DNA from 4 places in the Streptosporangium sp. LJ11 genome. Region 3 is predicted to be linked to each of the others. Evidence: riboswitches for the same ligand, from Rfam matches in the RefSeq annotation. Region 3 holds a riboswitch; each other region holds the start of a gene.
What was found. A riboswitch is a leader RNA that binds a small molecule or an ion and turns the genes downstream of it on or off. The one in region 3 is predicted to bind cyclic di-AMP.

Region 1 (4,202 bases), on a different contig from region 3:
GGAAGGCCATGACGTGGCCCTCCTTGCCGGTGAGGTAGTTCAGGACCTCGGCGGCCTCCTTGGGGTGCTTGCTCTGCTTGGGGATCGCCAGGTAGGAGCCGCCCCAGTTGCCCGCGCCGCCGGGCACGGCCGCGACGTCCCACTTGCCCTTGTTGCTGTCACCGGCCGCGCCGGAGACCACGCCGAGCATCCAGGCCGGGCAGCCCATGGTCGCGAAGGCGCCCTTCTTGATCGCGGCGTTCCACGGCGGGGTGAACGAGGCGAGCTTGGCGGTCAGGCCCGCCTCGCTGAAGCTCTTCACCGTGTCGAAGGAGGTCTTGATGGCCGGGTTGGTCTCGATGATGAGCTGGTTGTTCTTGTCGAAGTAGGCGACGTTGCCGTTCTTCGGCGCCTCCTGCGACAGGATCACGTTGTAGAGCGTGTTGGGGCCGTCGAGGAACTTGGGGTCGGTCTTGCCGGGGTTGGCGGCCTTGAACTTCTCGCCGATCGCCTTGAAGGCGTTCCAGTCCGGCCAGAGCTTGCCGACCTCCTCGCGGTCGGTGGGCAGGCCCGCCTTCTCGAACAGGTCCTTGCGGTAGCACATGGTCATGCCGCCGATGTCCGTGCCCAGGGCGAAGAGCTTGTTGTCGGCGTTGATGCCGTTGTCCCACTTCGCTGCGGGGAAGTCGGCCTTGCGGCTGTCCAGCCCGTACTCGGCCAGGTCGGTGAAGAACTGCGGGCGGGCCTTCATGAGACCCATCGCGCCCTCGTCCAGGGCGATGATGTCGGCGGCGCCGCTGCCCGCCTGCAGGCGCTGGAGCAGCTGCGGGAGGTAGACGTCCTCGAACCGGTCGGTCAGGTTCTGGTACTTGACCTGGATGTTCGGGTGCGCCGCGTTCCACGTCTCCACGGCCTTGTCGTAGCCGAAGTTCTCGCCGCCGCCGAAGGTGTGCACGGTGATGGTCACCGGCTCGGCCGGAGCGGCGGCGGAACCGGTGCCCGCGGCGGGCGCGGACGGCTCGCTGGAACTGCACGAAGTGATGGCCAGGGCGGTGGCCGCCATGACCGCGACGGCGGCCAGCTTGCCGTGCCGCTTGTTGTTCAACATTACGGACCCCTCTCAGGTGGTCGCCCGAATCATTGGGAGGCGACATCGCGGGCCGGTCCCCGACAAACGCGGTCCTCGCGACGAGGTCGTTCCTCAATGTGCTTTGGGAGCGCTCCCACGAAGAGTGGACGATAGGCAACCGAGACGTCAATATGCCGAAACTCAACCGTTACATCCGGTCGTTTTAGGCAGGACTATCGGCATCGAATATGCACAAACACCTCATCAGGGTGATTGGGAGCGCTCCCATCTCACGGGCATACAGTCGGGGCATTTCGTGTCCGTGCGGGGTGGGGGACGCGGAACGCTCCCGGGGGCGGGTGGACCGGGCGGCCGTTCACCGGCGGGGGGCCGGGACGCCCGCGCCGCCGGGGGAGGCGGGCGCGGGCGGCGGGCGCGGGGTCAGTCGGAGTAGACGGGGTATCCGTAGCCGACGATCTGGGAGACGGGCCGGACGCGCTGTTCGACGTCGCCGTTGCCGGTGTTGCCCTCGATCGTGGTGATCGTGCCGTCCCCGTTGTCCTTCTTCACGAAGCCGACGTGGTCGATGCCGTCGATGCTCTTGCCGCCGGCCCAGTCGAAGTAGACGACGGCGCCGGGGGTGGGGATGGTGCCCCAGTGCCCGTTGTCCTTGAACCACTTGGCGTGGGCTACGGTGTAGGCGTCCCAGCCCATCGTGGGGCGGATGCCGGCCATCTCGCCGACCCAGGAGACGAACATCGCGCACCAGGGGGCGTTGGCGTAGTCGTACACGGTGTTGCCGCCGTCGCGGGCGAGGGTCTCCTTGGCGCGAGGGCTCGACATGTACCAGGAGTGGAACTTGGTCCCGCCGCCCTCGGCGTTCTCGCGGATGCCGATCTGCTTGGAGGCGATGTCCAGGACCTTCGCCGCGGAGACCTTGGGAAGTCTCTCGGCCACGGTCTGGAGCGGGGTTTTGGCGGCCTTGGACGTCTGCGCCTTGGTGTCGACGGGCGGAGCGTTCACGACGCCGTGGCCGTCGGCCAGGGCGACGCCGGTGGTGCCGGTCGTCAGGGCGATACAGGCGCCCAGGACGGCGCATGCCGCGCGGGGGGTGGAGATGAGGCGATGCTTAGCCATACGGGGGTTCGACTCCTTGCTTCGCTTCCATTCCGCCTACCGGGTTAGCTGACGGGTTCGGGCTGGGAAGTGCCCTACGGCGCACAGGTGCGCTGATTCACCCCAGGAACGTGGTTCCCCGGTTCCGCAGACCTCGCGGATTCGGCGGCCGTGCTCACCGGCGGAAGGTCTCCGTCAGGTGGGACACGGTCGGGCAATGTGACGGCAATGCATAGACCTGGATAGATCTAGGCAATCGCCATGAATAGGACGAAGGTACGCCAGACGGACAGACGATTACAAGTAGGACATATTGCCCTGACTTGGGAATACGTCCGAATCGGATCGGTGTTGCGGGGTGCCGCCCGGCCCGGGAGCGGGGTGAGGCCGCGCCGGCCGCGTCTCCTTCCGGCGGCTGGGGGAACGCCCCGCCGAGGCCGGGATCCCCTGCCCCCACGGCGATCCCGGTTTTCCGGACCCGCCTGCGAGCCGTCGGACGGGGGGTGCTATGACGTGCGGGCGAACCCCCTGGTCCAAGGTGGCGTGTCCTTATGTTTCCGAACAGGCATTCGATAGTAAAAAGTATTCGGATGGTAGGGGTTCTCCCATGGAAGGTCAGGAGAGGGCGCGCGGGAGCCAGAGGTCCGCGACCCGCGCCTGACGAGGTTTCCGCAGCTCAGAGCGATGGGGCATGGGTGCGATCCGGCCGTCGGCGGGCCTGGCCGCCCGAAGGGTAAAGAAACGTGCGCTCGGAGGGGCCCGACGCCCGCGAAGGTAAAGATAAGAGGTAAAGGAACACGCTTTCCAGGAGGCCTCGCCGTCCGCGGAGGTAAAGGCGTGCGGGACGGGGGAGCGCGTTCCCGGGAGGTGCGGGCCGCCCGCCGGGGTCAGGTCGCCGAGCCGGACCACGCGCGAAACAGCGGAAGCAGGAAGCGGTCGACCGTCTCCTCGACGAACTCCCGGTCCAGCGGCTTTCCGGTGAAGAACAGCCGGTACCACACCAGCGCCTCGGTGACCTTCCTGAGCTCGACCGCGTCCACCGGCCCCGGGAGCTCGCCGCGCTCCCTGGCGCGGTCGAGCAGCGGGGTGGTGCCCGTGATGTCGGCACGGGGCACGTTGTCGCGCAGGGCGGCGGCCAGGTCGGGGGAGGTGAGGAGCGCGGGGAACAGGCCGAAGATCATCGCGTGCTTCCGCTCCAGGATCCGGCAGAACCCGTCCACGACCTCGATCAGATCCCCGCGCATCGTCCCGGTGTCGGGCGGCGGCGCGACCTCGATCTCAAGGTGGTTGCAGATCAGGTCCACGACCAGCGCCTCCTTGTCCTGCCAGCGACGGTAGATCGTGGCCTTGCTGGCGCTGGCCCGCCTGGCGATCTGGTCGACGGACATCCGGTCGTATCCGACCTCGGACAGCAGGTCCAGAGTCGCGTCGAGGATCGCCCGTTCCCGCGCGGGATCGAGACGCAAGGTGCCTCCGATGGTTCACGAGTGCTGCCTGATCTCCCAGAAGCGTACGCCGGTCAGCTCCTCCGACCTCTCCCAGAGCCTGGCCGCCACCACCGCGTCCAGCGCCTTCGGCGAGGGGCGCAGCACCTTCGGCCCCGGCCCGACGTACTGCCCGCCCCTCGCCTCGGGAGAGGTCGCCGCGTACAGGGACGGCAGGGCGCCCCTGGCGGGCGGCTGCAGCGCCAGGCGCATCAGGGCGCTGAGGGGGCGGGTGAGGGCACCCAGCTTCATGATGCCGGTGGCCGTCATGCCCGGGTGGGTCGCCAGGCTCAGCAGGGCGGCCCCCGAGGCGTCGGCGCGGCGCTGCAGCTCCAGGGCGAACAGCAGGTTGGCCAGCTTGGAACGGCCGTAGGCGGAGAACCTGCCGTACCGGCGCTCGAGAGCCAGGTCGTCGAAGTCGATCGCGCCGACGGAGTGGGCGTCGCTGGAGACCGTGACCACCCGGGCGGCGGGGGCGGCCAGCAGGCGTGGCATGAGCAGCCCGGTCAGCGCGAAGTGCCCCAGGTGGTTGACGCCGAACTGGGTCTCGAAAC
Region 2 (4,202 bases), on a different contig from region 3:
AGGCCACCAAGGCGCTGCGGACCAGCCGGGACCAGGCGAAAAAGGCGCTGGCCGAGGCCGACGAGACGCGTGACGAGCTGGCCAGGGAGAAGGCCAGGGCCGACAAGATGGTCAAGGCCCAGACGAAGATCCTGCGCGAGCTCAACGCCTTCAGGACGGGCAACCCCGAGAGCGCCGGGATCCAGTACAACGGCTCCGCCTCGGGCAACGCCCGCGCCGCCCTGCAGTTCGCCTTCGCCCAGGTCGGCAAGCCCTACCGGTACGGTGGCACGGGCCCCGGCGGCTGGGACTGCTCCGGCCTGGTCCAGGGCGCCTGGCGCAGCGGGGGGGTCAGCCTCCCCCGCACGACCTGGGAGCAGTGGAGCTGGGGCGCGAGCCGCAAGGTCTCGCTGAGCGAGCTCCAGCCGGGCGACCTCATCTTCAGCGAGGGTCTCGGCCATGTCAGCATGTACGCGGGCAACGGCCAGATCGTGCACGCCCCGCAGACCGGCGACGTCGTCAAGGTCGTCCCGCTGTCCGCCTACGGCCGCCGCATCGTCGGAGCCGTCCGCCCCTGACCGCGCTCCCGCCGGGGAGGTCCCGGCCCCGCCTCGCGCGTGACGGGGTGCCGGAAAAAACCGGATGTGCCGGACACGGCGGTACTGCCAGCATCGGGACATGATCAAGCCGTGGATGCCCGACGAGCTCGCGTACGCCGGTCCCGAGCACCTCGACGCCGCGTTCGTCGCCGGGTTCGACCGCAAGCAGGGCAGGCCCGACCCCGGGGAGGACCTCGCCGTGCTCGCGGGGCACGGCGTGGGGGAGGCGGCGACGGTCGTGGAGTTCGGCGCGGGGACGGGGCAGTTCGCCCTCGCCGCGGCGCGGCGGTTCCGGCGGGTGGTGGCGGTGGACGTCTCCCCGGCGATGCACGACTTCCTCGGCGCCCGCGCCGCCGAGGAGGGGCTCTCCGGCCTTGAGCGCGTGCGTGCGGGCTTCCTGTCCTACGAGCACGCGGGGCCGCCCGCCGACGCGGTCTACACCCGCCACGCGCTCCACCAGCTCCCCGACTTCTGGAAGGCCGTCGCGCTCGACCGCGTCGCGCGGATCGTACGGCCCGGGGGCGTCCTGCGCCTGCGGGACCTGATCTTCGACTTCCGGCCGGCCGACGCCGACGCCGTGCTCGGCCGCTGGCTCGACGGCGCGGCGGGCGATCCCGCGCTGGGCTACACCCGCGACGACTACGCCGAGCATCTGCGCACCGAGTACAGCACCTTCAGGTGGCTGCTCGAACCGATGCTCGACGCCGCCGGATTCGAGATCGTCGAGGCGGGCTTCCGGGAGTCGATGTACGGCGCCTACACGTGCGTCAGGCGCTGAGGTCACCCGGCCGGATCGTCCGGGACCGCTCCACCGGCGGTGAGTGTGATGAAGATTACATAAATCGTGATTTGTCGGACTAGAGAGAAGGGTGTGACGAGAGTCATATCTCAATAGCATAAATAGCCATTAAGCAGGGGTAACAGGAAGATCAAGAGGGGTAGTAGATCTTCCAATTTGGCGAATGCTTTGCCGAAAGTTGGAGATCGGGGTAACTTCTGGCGTCGCGACGTGCAAGCCACGCCGTCGCGGTGAATGTCGGTCTTCGGGCCGGTGTCCCTATAGAAATCCAACCGGCCGCCGCGCCCCCACCCGGGGGCAGGGCTCGTCGCGGCGGCCCGCCGAATCTATGCAGCCAGGAGGCATGGAACCGGGGACCCAAAAGGCCCGATACAGCGTGGCCAGGGGTGAATCGGCGCGTTTGTGCCGTAGGGCATCTTCCAAGCCCGAATCCGTCAGCTAACCCGGTAGGCATCAGTGGAAGTCCCAAGGAGAAATCCTGTCTACCACCCCGTACAACCCTCGTCTGTCGCGCCTTTTCCGCCTTTCCCTCGGCGGCATCGCCCTCACCCTGACCGCCTCAGCCGGAGCGGTCACCCTGGGGTCCACGGCGGCGCAGGCGGTGGACGGCCCCTCCGAGATACTGGTCAACAGCGTGGCCGGTGTCTCCGAGAAGGCCGAGAGCACCAAGAAGACCGCCTCTCAGACCGGGACCAAGGCCAAGGCCGAAACCAAGGCCACGGTCAAGGCCAAGGCCAGGAAGAGCAGGGCGGCACTGCAGAAGGTCCGGGCCGGCAAGGCGGTCTCGGCGGCCAAGAGGCAGATCGGCGATCCGTACCGGTGGGGAGCCTCCGGTCCCGGAGCGTTCGACTGCTCGGGGCTCGTCCGGTACGCCTGGCGGAAGGCGGGCGTGTCCCTTCCCAGGATCACGCACAGCCAGTACAGGTCGATCAGGAAAAAGGTCTCGTGGAGCAATTTGCGCCCCGGTGACCTGCTGTTCTTCAGTGGAAAGGGTCATGTCGGCATGTACGTCGGCAAGGGCAGGATGGTCCACTCGCCGAGCAGCGGCAAGACGGTCCGTGTCGTGAGGCTGGCGGGCTACTACAGGTCCTCCTTCGCCGGAGCGGTACGGCCCGGGGCCTGAGCCCCGCACGAAGCCCGGGTACGGAGCCCGGGTACGGAGCCCGGGTACGGAGCCCGGGTACGGAGCCCGGGACCCGCGCGTGAGCACGGAGCCCAGGTACGGAATCCGAGCCCGCGCCGGAGCACGCGCCCGAGCACATGCCCGAGCACGCGCCCGAGCACGGAAAAGCGGCCCCGGTCCTCCACCAGGAGGACCGGGGCCGCTCCATGCCGGTCGAGTACCATCGGCTCGTGTCCGTCCCGAAAGGGCGCCGCGCCGTGCTCGCCGGGATGCTGGCGCTGATGAGCGCCGGCCCGTTCGCCGGGACGGGACCTCTCCTGGCCGGAGCCGCACCCCTCCCGCGCGCCCCCCGCCCCCTCGTCCCGTACGCCTCCCGGAGCCCGCGCGACCCCCGAGACCTGTGGCGGGGCGCCGCGGTCACCGTCCGGGGCGAGCACTCCCTCGTGATCGGCCACGGCGTCCCGGCCGCCGTCCTGCGGGATCTGGCGGCCAGGGCCGACCGGGCCCGCGCGACGATCGCGGCGATCTGGGGGCCGGTCCCCGCGGTGGTCCTCTTCCCCGCCACCGACGCCGAGGCCGCGGCGCTCGCCGGGGCCGGGAGCACCCGCGGCCTGGCCGCGATGGCGACCGCGGACCGGGTGGTCGTCCTGCCGTCGGGGTACGCCCGGCTCACCGCGACCGGCAGGGACGTGGTGATCACCCACGAGCTCGCCCACGTGGCCACCGGCGCGACCCGCGGCGGCCGGGTGCCGATGTGGCTGTCGGAGGGCTTCGCCGACTACGCGGGCTACCGCGACGCCGGGATCGCGGTGCGTACGGCCGCCGCCGAACTGGCCGCCGAGGTGCGCTCGGGCGTCCTGCCCGCCAGGCTCCCCGGCCCGGCCGACTTCGCCCCCGGCGCGCCGAGGCTCGCGCAGGCCTACGAGGAGGCGTGGCTCGCCTGCCGGTTCGTCGCGGAGCGCTTCGGGGAGAAGGCCCTGGTGAGGCTCTACGGTAGCGATGTCGAGAGCACGCTCGGCCTGCCGGTGGACGAGTTCACCCGAGCCTGGCGCGACTACCTCAGGGAGGAACTCACGTGACGCTGAGCACGACGGACACGCCCGCGGGCGTGCGGTCGGCGGGGTGGGCGCTGGCCGCCCTGGGGGTGGTCACGCTGGCGGTCGTGGCGTTCATGACGCCCTGGAGGGCGCTGCCCGAGGGGGCCCCGGCCGTCGTTCCCGATCCGGCCCGCGACTTCACCGCCGAGCAGATCGCCAGGGCCGGGACGTTCGACGCGCTGGTCAGCCTTCCCGGCTATCTGTCGCTCGGCCTGACGCTGGTCGTGGCGGGGGTGCTGGTGGCCACCCCGCTGGGCGCGCGGCTCGCCGGCCGGCTGCCGGGGCCCTGGTGGCTGCGGGCGCTCCTCGGCGTGCTGGCGCTGTCGGTGGCCGTGGCGATCCTGCGCTGGCCCCTGGGGATGTGGTCGGAGAGCCACCTGCGCGACTTCGGGCTGTCCACCCAGGCCTGGCCGGCGTGGGCGGCCGACCGGGCCAAGAGCACCGGCATCGGCACCGCGCTGACCGCGATCATGGTGCTGGCGGTGATCGCCCTGGCGCGGCGCTACCGGCGCTGGTGGATCCCCGCGGCGGCCGGGGCCTTCGCCCTGACCGTGGTCGCCTCCTTCGCCTACCCGGTGCTCATCGAGCCGGTCTTCAACGACTTC
Region 3 (4,202 bases):
GATCGGCGCCGCGACGCAGCGCACCTCGGGCTCGTTCTCGCGGTCGTCGACCGAGTAGCCCCGCTGCCGGATCCGGCCCAGCTCGGCGCGCAGGCGCGCGGCGTCGGTGATGGTGTACCGGGTGACGTGCGGCATCCCGGCGGCCACGATCTCCTCGACGGCCTCCTCCGGCTGCCAGGCGAGGATCGCCTTGCCCACGGCGGTGCGGTAGACGGGGTTGCGGCTGCCGATGCGCGAGGCCATGCGCACGTTGGTCTCGTTCTCGACCTTGTCGATGTAGACCACGTCGGGCGGATCGTAGACCACGAGGTGGACGGTCTCCCTGGTCTCCGCCATCAGGCGGTGCGACTCCTCGGCGGCCACCGTCCGCAGGTCGAGGGTGGACAGGTAGGCCTGCCCGAGGTGCAGGGCGCCGCTGCCCAGCCGGTATGCGCCGCTCCTGCGGTCGCGCTCCAGGAGCCTGGCCTCGATGAGCGGGGCGGTCAACCGGAGCACCGTGCTCTTGGACAGGTCGAGCGCCTCGGCGAGCCGGGTGAGCGACAGGCCGTGGCCCGCACCCGCGTGGTCGCGTACGTGCGCGAGGACGGCGAGGGCGCGTCGGAGCGAGGCCGACCGGTTGCGTTCCGGAGCGGGCTCACTCATCGCGGCTTCCCAATGTGATCCGGCAATCGAATACCTGGTCAAGGTAGGCGAGTACCCCGCCCTGCGGCCACTTTGCAGCACAACGTTCTGCACTGCACAACAAACCGCGCCTGGCCGGCCGGACGGACGGTGGAGGACGGGCACCCACCCGGTTCCGTTTCTCCCCACTACCGATAATTTTTGCCTGGACCAGGGCAGAACTGTCCCTCGGGATGGTTGACAGGCCAAAATTGGTCCGTGGTCAGGATCGGATCGGTAGAGATGAGCGATTGTGAGAGTGAGCGACTTCCGCCAGTTCTGGGCCAGCTGTTCGCCGATGGAGCCGACGGAGCCGACGGGAGCGAGGGCGGCGACGGGACCGGCGGGGGCAGGGGCAGGAGGCTCTCGGTGGAGCTGCCGCCGGGGGACGTGGTGTGGCCCGACCCCGGTTACGCCCAGCTCGCCGTCCGTCGCCGTCCGGCGTTCTGGCTCAGCGAGGTGGCGGTCTCCGGCGAGTACTGGGCGCGGCTGAGGGCCCAGCACGAGCGGTCGGGCCTGTGGCCGGTGCTGCTGGAGGACTCCGTCCAGCCCTGGTCGGCCGGCCAGATCGCCCCGGACACGGCCGGTCAGATCGACAACTACCACGCCGCCGCGTTCATGGCCGAGGTGTGGTCCGACTGGATCGCCAAGGCCAACCTCGACCAGCTCGAACTGCTCGAGCCCTTCGGACCCGAGTGCCCCGGCCCGGCCCCCCCGGGCAGGCTCGCCGCAGACCCCGGCGTGGTCGCCGACTGGTACGCCGGGCTGGTGGCCGAGCGCAGGACCCCGCTCGGGCTCGTCGCGGTCGAGCGCGGGGCCGACGCCCTCGCCGTCATGGGCTGGCAGGGCGCCCTCAACCACAACGAGTGGATGGTCCCGCTCGCGGCCGTCGTGCGCAGCTGGGAGGACAGGTTCGGGGTGCGGGTGGTCGGCATGGGTTTCAACACCCTCGACCTCAGCGTCGCCGCGCCCCCGACCACCTCCGAGCACGCCCTGCACGTCGCCGCGGAGCACTGGACGTTCTGTCCCGACAGCATCATCCAGGGGGCGGGGAACCTCATCGACTACGCCGAGCAGATCAAGGGCAGGAACGCCTGGTCGTTCTGGTGGGACTGAGCGGGGCCGGGCGGGACCGGTCGGCCGGGGACGACCCGCGGGGCGGGCTCCCCTTGAGTGAACCTTTACGGAAAGGGATCGGCCGGCCTGGGGAGGGCTCGCGAGGCGGCGTTCCGCCGCGTGGATCTCCGGGCGCGGGGCCCTGGAACGGGGCCCGGGACGGGGTTTCGGGGCTGGACACCGAGATGGGGGAGACATCCGTGCTGGTAGGACGGGTGTTGGCCTGACGGGGCGATCGATGAGGCTTCCTTGAACCTTGTAGGTAGATCTTCTGGGGTTTTCATGGTGTTTGCTTTGCTTTGTCCGGTTTTGGTGGGTAGTGTCCACAGTCATCGGTAGGCGACCTGCCCTTCACAAGAGGGAGCGGCCGGCCGACGTCGAATCCCGAGGGCCCGCAGGGGCCCCGGAGCCGGGGAACCACTTTTCCGGGGTGAATCCGCCGCGACCACGCGGCGGTAGGGCAACTCCACCGCCCGAACCCGTCAGCTAACCCGGTAGACGAGATGGAGAGGAGATCCCCTCATGGATCACCGCGTTACCACGTCGGTGCAGCCCTTGTCCGTGCCGACCACCTGAACTTTTCCCCCCTTCCGCCGACATCCCCCGTTCCCCCCGGACCTTCTCGCCGCGCCTGATCGCGGCACCTTCCAGATCGTGCTCCGCGTAGCGATTGCCTGAGATTCCGGCTACGCCCCCTTTTCCGACGAGCGCGTCCCCGCCAGTGCACCCCTTCGGTGTGTCGCACGTGGCTGCCCCGTTCCCTCGCGAAAGAGCCTTTTCTCCATGCGCCCCTTCCTTGGTTTGCACAAGAACGGCCTGAGCAAGTTCACCTGGCAGAAGAACAAGCCCCGCGGAAGCCGCCTCGCCGCCGCCGCTCTGGTCGGCGCGAGCGTCCTCGCCGCCACCGGTGTCGCGGTGGCGCTGCCCGCATCCACCTGTTTCGCCGCCACCGCCGACCCCGAGGTCGGGGTGGCGAAGGCCAGCGCCGAGTCCGTCCTCCTCCAGGGCGCGACCACGGCCTCCTACTTCTGGGACGACTCCTCCGGCCGGGCCGGTGACACCGGTCTGCCCGCCAGCGGCCGGCCGATGCAGAAGGGCATGATCGCCAGCCCGAGCTGGCCCCTGCTCACCGAGGGTTACCTCATCTACAAGGGCAAGAAGGCCAAGTTCTTCGTCGGCGACCGCGGCCCCGGTTCCCCCTCGAACCAGGGCATCATGATCGACATCGACGCCAAGACCTTCGCCGACCTGACCGGTGGAACGTTCAACGCCAGCACGCTCGGCGTGGACGGCAACGGCGGGATGGGCCACATCGACATCAAGTACGTGGTCACCAAGTGGGGTGACGGTACGGGGATAAAGAACCACCCCGTCGCGTTCTCCACCGGTGCCTGGAGCCGCAGGGACACCAGCCCGGCCAAGCCTCCGACGGTCGTCTTCGCCAAGGCCCAGGAACTGGGGATAGGCGTGCAGACCCAGCCGGTGAGCGCCGCGGTGCGGCCGTGGACCGGCAAGCCCAAGGTCATGGTCGAGTCCGCCTCCTGGCACGCCCCGGCCGGCGTGGCCGTCGCCGGTGCCCGCGCCGCCGAGATCGGCGCGGGGAAGGGCTGAGCCGGAGCCGCCGCCCTCCGGAGTCCTCCGGGAACGCTCCGAAAGGGCTCCGGGAGGGCTCCGGGAGGACTCCGGGAGGACGCTGAGAGGACTCCGGTGCGGTCCGTGCCTCCCGGGGCGCGGACCGCACCGGAGGATCAGACTTCGAGCTTCTCCTCGATGCCGCGCAGGGTGTGCCGCGCGAGCGCGAGGTTGGCCCGGTTCCGGTCGAGAGCCAGGTAGAGGAACAGCCCTTTGCCGCTCCGGCCGGCGATCGGGCGGATCACGTGGTACTGCGTGCCGAGCGTGATGAGGATGTCCTCGATGCCGTCCTTGAGGCCGAGCGACTCCATGGTCCGCATCTTGGCCTTGACGACCTCGGTGTTACCCGCGGCCGCGATCTGGAGGTCGAGGTCCTTGGACCCGCCGAGCGCGCCCAGCGCCATCCCGCTGTTGTAGTCGACGACGACCGCGCCGACGGCACCGTCGATCGCCATCATCTCCTTGAGCGAGATGTCCATGTTGCCCATTGCTGTCTCCGATCACTGGGGTATCGATGTGCGCGAACCGGCGGCGGCCAGTCTGGCCGCCGTCTTGCGGCCCTCCAGCCGGAGCAGCCCGAGGTTGGTCCCCGGGCGCGCCAGGACTGTGAGGACGATCTTGGGTCCGGCGGCGTAGAACGCCGCGTAGCCGTTGGTGCCGGAGATCAACGTCTCCTCGAAGGTGCCCTTGCCGGCCATGCTCGTCATCCGGCGGCTGAGGGCCAGCACCGCGGAGGAGAGCGCCCCGGTCTGCTCGGTGTCCCTCTCCAGGTCGCTCGCTATCGTCAGACCGTC
Region 4 (4,202 bases), on a different contig from region 3:
ACATCACCAGCGCCGCCGAGCACACCGTCGCCCTCATTCTCGCCTCCGCCCGCAACGTCGCCCAGGCGCACTCCGCGCTCAAGGGCGGCGAGTGGAAGCGCTCGAAGTACACCGGCGTGGAGCTCGACGAGAAGGTCGTCGCGATCCTCGGCCTCGGCAAGATCGGCCAGCTGGTCGCGCAGCGCCTCCAGCCGTTCGGCGTCGAGCTGATCGCCTACGACCCCTACCTGCAGCCGGCCCGCGCCGCGCAGATGGGCGTCCGGCTGGTCTCGCTGGAGGAGGCGCTGAGTGAGGCCGACTTCATCACCGTGCACCTGCCCAAGTCCAAGGAGACCATCGGTCTCATCGGTGACAGGGAGCTCCACACGGTCAAGCCGAACGTCCGCCTCATCAACGTCGCCCGCGGCGGCATCATCGACGAGAACGCCCTCTACTCCGCGATCAAGGAAGGTCGCGTCGCCGGCGCCGGCATCGACGTGTTCCCGAAGGAGCCGGTCACCGACAGCCCGCTCTTCGAGCTCGACCAGGTCGTCGTCACCCCGCACCTGGGCGCCTCCACCCACGAGGCCCAGGAGAAGGCCGGCACCCAGGTCGCGCGCAGCGTGAAGCTCGCGCTCGCCGGGGAGTTCGTGCCGGACGCGGTCAACGTCCAGGGCGGCGCCGTCGCCGAGGACGTCAAGCCGGGCCTGCCGCTGGCCGAGAAGCTCGGCCGGGTGTTCACCGCCCTCGCGGGCGAGGTCGCCACCAAGCTCGACGTCGAGGTGCGCGGTGAGATCGCCTCCCACGACGTCCGGGTACTGGAGCTGGCCGCGCTCAAGGGCGTCTTCACCGACGTGGTCGAGGACTTGGTCACCTACGTCAACGCCCCCCTGCTGGCCAAGGACCGCGGCGTGTCGGTCGAGCTGATCACCAGCTCCGACAGCCCCGACTGGCGCAACGTCGTGACGGTCCGGGGCGTCCTCGCCGACGGCCGCGCGGTCTCGGTCTCCGGCACCCTGGCCGGGCCGAGGCAGATCACGAAGATCGTCGAGGTCAACGGCTACCAGATGGAGATCGAGCCGACCGACCACCTGTCGTTCTTCACCTACACCGACCGCCCCGGCATCGTCGGCGTGGTCGGCCGCATTCTCGGCGACCACTCGATCAACATCGCCTCGATGCAGGTGGCCCGTGACGCCAAGGGCGGCAAGGCGCTCATCGCGCTCACCGTCGACACCGCCATCCCGGCCGAGGTGATCGACCAGATTGGTTCGGAGATCGGCGCCGACAGCGGCCGCTCGGTCGACCTGGCCGACTAGCCGTACCGCCGACGTGGCCGCCGCCCCGGGGACCGGGGCGGCGGCCACGTCTCGTCTCAGCATGTGAGAAGTGCGTACGCCGGGCGAGACGGTTTTCCCGCGGACGGGTAACCTGGAGTCAAATGCGCCAGGTTCTCGTAATTCCTACCTGCCGCGGCGAGGCCTGACAGGGGCAGGCCGGCGACTCGCCGCGGTGTCGTGGCGCATGCCGGCCCCAAGCCCCCGCCGCCGGTCCGTGATCCGGACCCGCGACATCAGGCCTGGTCGGAGTCCCGACCGGAGTCTCGACCACCTTCCTTGCCGGCATGCGACCGAGACGAGATTCGCCATGTACGACATGTATCCCTGGAACCGTCCCGAGGAGACCGAGGACGAGGCCATCGACGCGCTCCAGACCGCTCTGGACCGCAGGGACAACGGCGGTGCTCCCACCCGCTGAACCCGTTCTCTCCACCGCCGGGGTCTCCACGGCCTCCCAGCGGTGATCCGCCGGCGTGTCTCATCCGTCGGTCACGGCTTCGGTCGCGAGCTCGACCCGCTTGGCCAGCTGAACCCCCTGCGGGTCGGGACGCACCGCGCCGACGAAGGATTCGCGACGCCAGGAGTCGAGTTTCTCCTCCTTGACCACGTCGCCGGTCCGCGGGGCGTGAACCATGTAGCCGGGCTTTGTGATCATGCCGACGTGGCCGAGGCCACTGAAGAAGGCCAGGTCACCGGGCTTGAGATTCTCCCAGGTGATCTTTTTGGAGAAGGCGGCGTACTGGTCGTTGGTGACGCGGGGGAGCTTGATCCCGGCTGCGCCGTAGGCGCGGAGCACCAGGCCGGAGCAGTCGAAGCCGCCGTTGCCGGTGCCGCCCCAGACGTAGGGCGTTCCGCGCTTGGACATGGCCCACTTCACGGCTTTCTGCCAGGCGGGCTTGACGGCCGTGGCCTTCAGCGCGTCCTTCAGCGCGGGGGTGTTGAGCGCGGCGGGCCCGGGGGCGGGGGGCGGTGATGCGGCCAGGGCGGCGGTCGAGGTCGCGCACACCGCGGCGCCGGCGACGATCATGGAGGCGGAGATGGACAGGACACGGGGGAGAACTGTGCCGGACAGGGTGATTCCTTCCATAAGGCCGGCCGGGTGAGCTGTCGGGCTCGGGCGTGGAGGCCGCCCTACGGCGCGAGAACGCGCTGATTCGCCCCAAGGAATCCACCTGATGACGGCCGGGAACGCGCTCCGGGGGAGGAGCGGGGTGCCCGGGGTCCGGTAGATCCCGTAAAGAGTGGTTCCCCGGCTCCGTGCGGGCCCGGTAAGGGGATGGCCCGTACGGATTAGGCATTGACGTGAATGGGAGGACCATAACGAAACCTCTCGAAACGGTCAATACCAAGCAAAGATGGACAAAACGATCAGAGGCCTCGTCGGGCGGATGTGTCCGGAGGATGAGACCGGTGTTCGATCACCGAGACGGACCGGTAAGGTGCCTGCATGGATTCGCGTAACATTCGCCTGGCGGTCATCCCCGGGGACGGAATCGGAGTCGAGGTCGTCACCGAGGGGCTGAAGGTCCTCGAAGCGGTCGGCACGAAGGTGGAGACCACCACCTACGACCTCGGTGCCAAGCGCTACCACGAGACCGGCGAGACCCTGCCCGATCCGGTCCTCGACGAACTGCGCGGATACGACGCGATCCTGCTCGGCGCGGTCGGCGACCCCAGCGTGCCCCCGGGCGTCCTGGAGCGCGACCTGCTGCTCAAGCTCCGCTTCCAGCTCGACCACTACGTGAACCTCCGCCCGGTCAAGCTCTTCCCCGGCGTCGAGACGCCGCTGGGCAAGGCCCGTCCCGAGGACATCGACATGGTCGTCGTCCGCGAGGGCACCGAGGGCCCGTACGCCGGTGCGGGCGGCGTCATGCGCCGGGGCACGCCGCACGAGATCGCCACCCAGGAGTCGCTGAACACCGCCCACGGCGTCGAGCGCGTCGTGCGCTACGCCTTCGACAAGGCGCTGGGCCGCCCCCGCAGGAAGCTGACGCTGGTCCACAAGACCAACGTGCTCACCTACGCCGGCGACCTCTGGGCCCGCACCTTCGACCGTGTCGGCCTGGAGTATCCCGACGTCCAGACCGACTACTGTCACGTCGACGCGGCCTCGATGTTCTTCGTCAGCCAGCCGGAGCGCTTCGACGTGATCGTCACCGACAACCTCTTCGGCGACATCCTCACCGACATCGGCGCGGCGATCGCCGGTGGCATCGGCCTGGCGGCCAGCGGCAACGTCAACCCCGACCGCACCGCGCCGAGCATGTTCGAGCCGGTCCACGGCAGCGCCCCCGACATCGCGGGCCAGGGCAAGGCCGACCCGACCGCCACGATCCTGTCGGTCGCCATGCTCCTCGACCACCTGGGCATGGCCGCCGAGGCCGCCAGGGTCGAGCGGGCCGTCGCCGACGACCTGGCCGAGCGGCCGGCCGGCCGGGCCGGCCGGACCACCCACGAGATCGGCGACGACATCACCGCCCGAGTAGCCGGCTGAGGAAGCCGCCCTCCTCGACCCCGACGCGCCTGGCGGCTCACCCGAGCCGCCAGGTGCGTTTTTGTTTCTCCAGCACTGCCGGTTTTCGGCATAGATGGAGTAGTTTCCCGTTACCCGGTCCGACGCAGAATGGACCCAAGGGTAAGCCAGACACCAAGAGAAGGATCCGTGCGATGACCACCGCTCAGAAGCTCAGCTTCGACGTGCAGCTCTCCGACCACGCTCGCACCGCGGCAGAGCGCGAGCAGGTACTGGCGAGCCCGGGGTTCGGTCAGGTCTTCACCGACCACATGATCTCGATCGACTACACCGAGGGACGGGGCTGGCACGACGCCAGGCTCATGCCGTACGGCCCGCTCACCCTCGACCCCGCGACGTCGGTCTTCCAC

Region 1: it holds a riboswitch for cyclic di-AMP, as region 3 does, so the genes downstream of both, ACTOQ3_RS28650 (CHAP domain-containing protein) here and ACTOQ3_RS01155 (hypothetical protein) in region 3, are expected to answer to the same signal.
Region 2: it holds a riboswitch for cyclic di-AMP, as region 3 does, so the genes downstream of both, ACTOQ3_RS02890 (C40 family peptidase) here and ACTOQ3_RS01155 (hypothetical protein) in region 3, are expected to answer to the same signal.
Region 4: it holds a riboswitch for cyclic di-AMP, as region 3 does, so the genes downstream of both, ACTOQ3_RS18280 (C40 family peptidase) here and ACTOQ3_RS01155 (hypothetical protein) in region 3, are expected to answer to the same signal.

The regions. Positions count from the first base shown of each region.
Region 1 covers NZ_JBPXMB010000021.1:61,240-65,441, reverse strand. The annotation lists gene ACTOQ3_RS28655 (ABC transporter substrate-binding protein) at 1-1,087, opposite strand, end outside; gene ACTOQ3_RS28650 (CHAP domain-containing protein) at 1,490-2,185, opposite strand; cyclic di-AMP (ydaO/yuaA leader) riboswitch at 2,204-2,342, opposite strand; gene ACTOQ3_RS28645 (TetR/AcrR family transcriptional regulator) at 3,052-3,630, opposite strand; gene ACTOQ3_RS28640 (oxidoreductase) at 3,646-4,202, opposite strand, start outside.
Region 2 covers NZ_JBPXMB010000002.1:66,814-71,015, forward strand. The annotation lists gene ACTOQ3_RS02880 (NlpC/P60 family protein) at 1-557, shown strand, start outside; gene ACTOQ3_RS02885 (class I SAM-dependent methyltransferase) at 658-1,356, shown strand; cyclic di-AMP (ydaO/yuaA leader) riboswitch at 1,686-1,845, shown strand; gene ACTOQ3_RS02890 (C40 family peptidase) at 1,979-2,500, shown strand; gene ACTOQ3_RS02895 (hypothetical protein) at 2,731-3,579, shown strand; gene ACTOQ3_RS02900 (M48 family metallopeptidase) at 3,576-4,202, shown strand, end outside.
Region 3 covers NZ_JBPXMB010000001.1:237,363-241,564, reverse strand. The annotation lists gene ACTOQ3_RS01165 (IclR family transcriptional regulator) at 1-642, opposite strand, end outside; gene ACTOQ3_RS01160 (DUF4253 domain-containing protein) at 904-1,776, shown strand; cyclic di-AMP (ydaO/yuaA leader) riboswitch at 2,142-2,292, shown strand; gene ACTOQ3_RS01155 (hypothetical protein) at 2,560-3,387, shown strand; gene ACTOQ3_RS01150 (hypothetical protein) at 3,525-3,896, opposite strand; gene ACTOQ3_RS01145 (roadblock/LC7 domain-containing protein) at 3,909-4,202, opposite strand, start outside.
Region 4 covers NZ_JBPXMB010000011.1:199,115-203,316, forward strand. The annotation lists gene serA (phosphoglycerate dehydrogenase) at 1-1,298, shown strand, start outside; gene ACTOQ3_RS18280 (C40 family peptidase) at 1,798-2,406, opposite strand; cyclic di-AMP (ydaO/yuaA leader) riboswitch at 2,394-2,626, opposite strand; gene ACTOQ3_RS18285 (3-isopropylmalate dehydrogenase) at 2,767-3,813, shown strand; gene ACTOQ3_RS18290 (branched-chain amino acid aminotransferase) at 3,987-4,202, shown strand, end outside.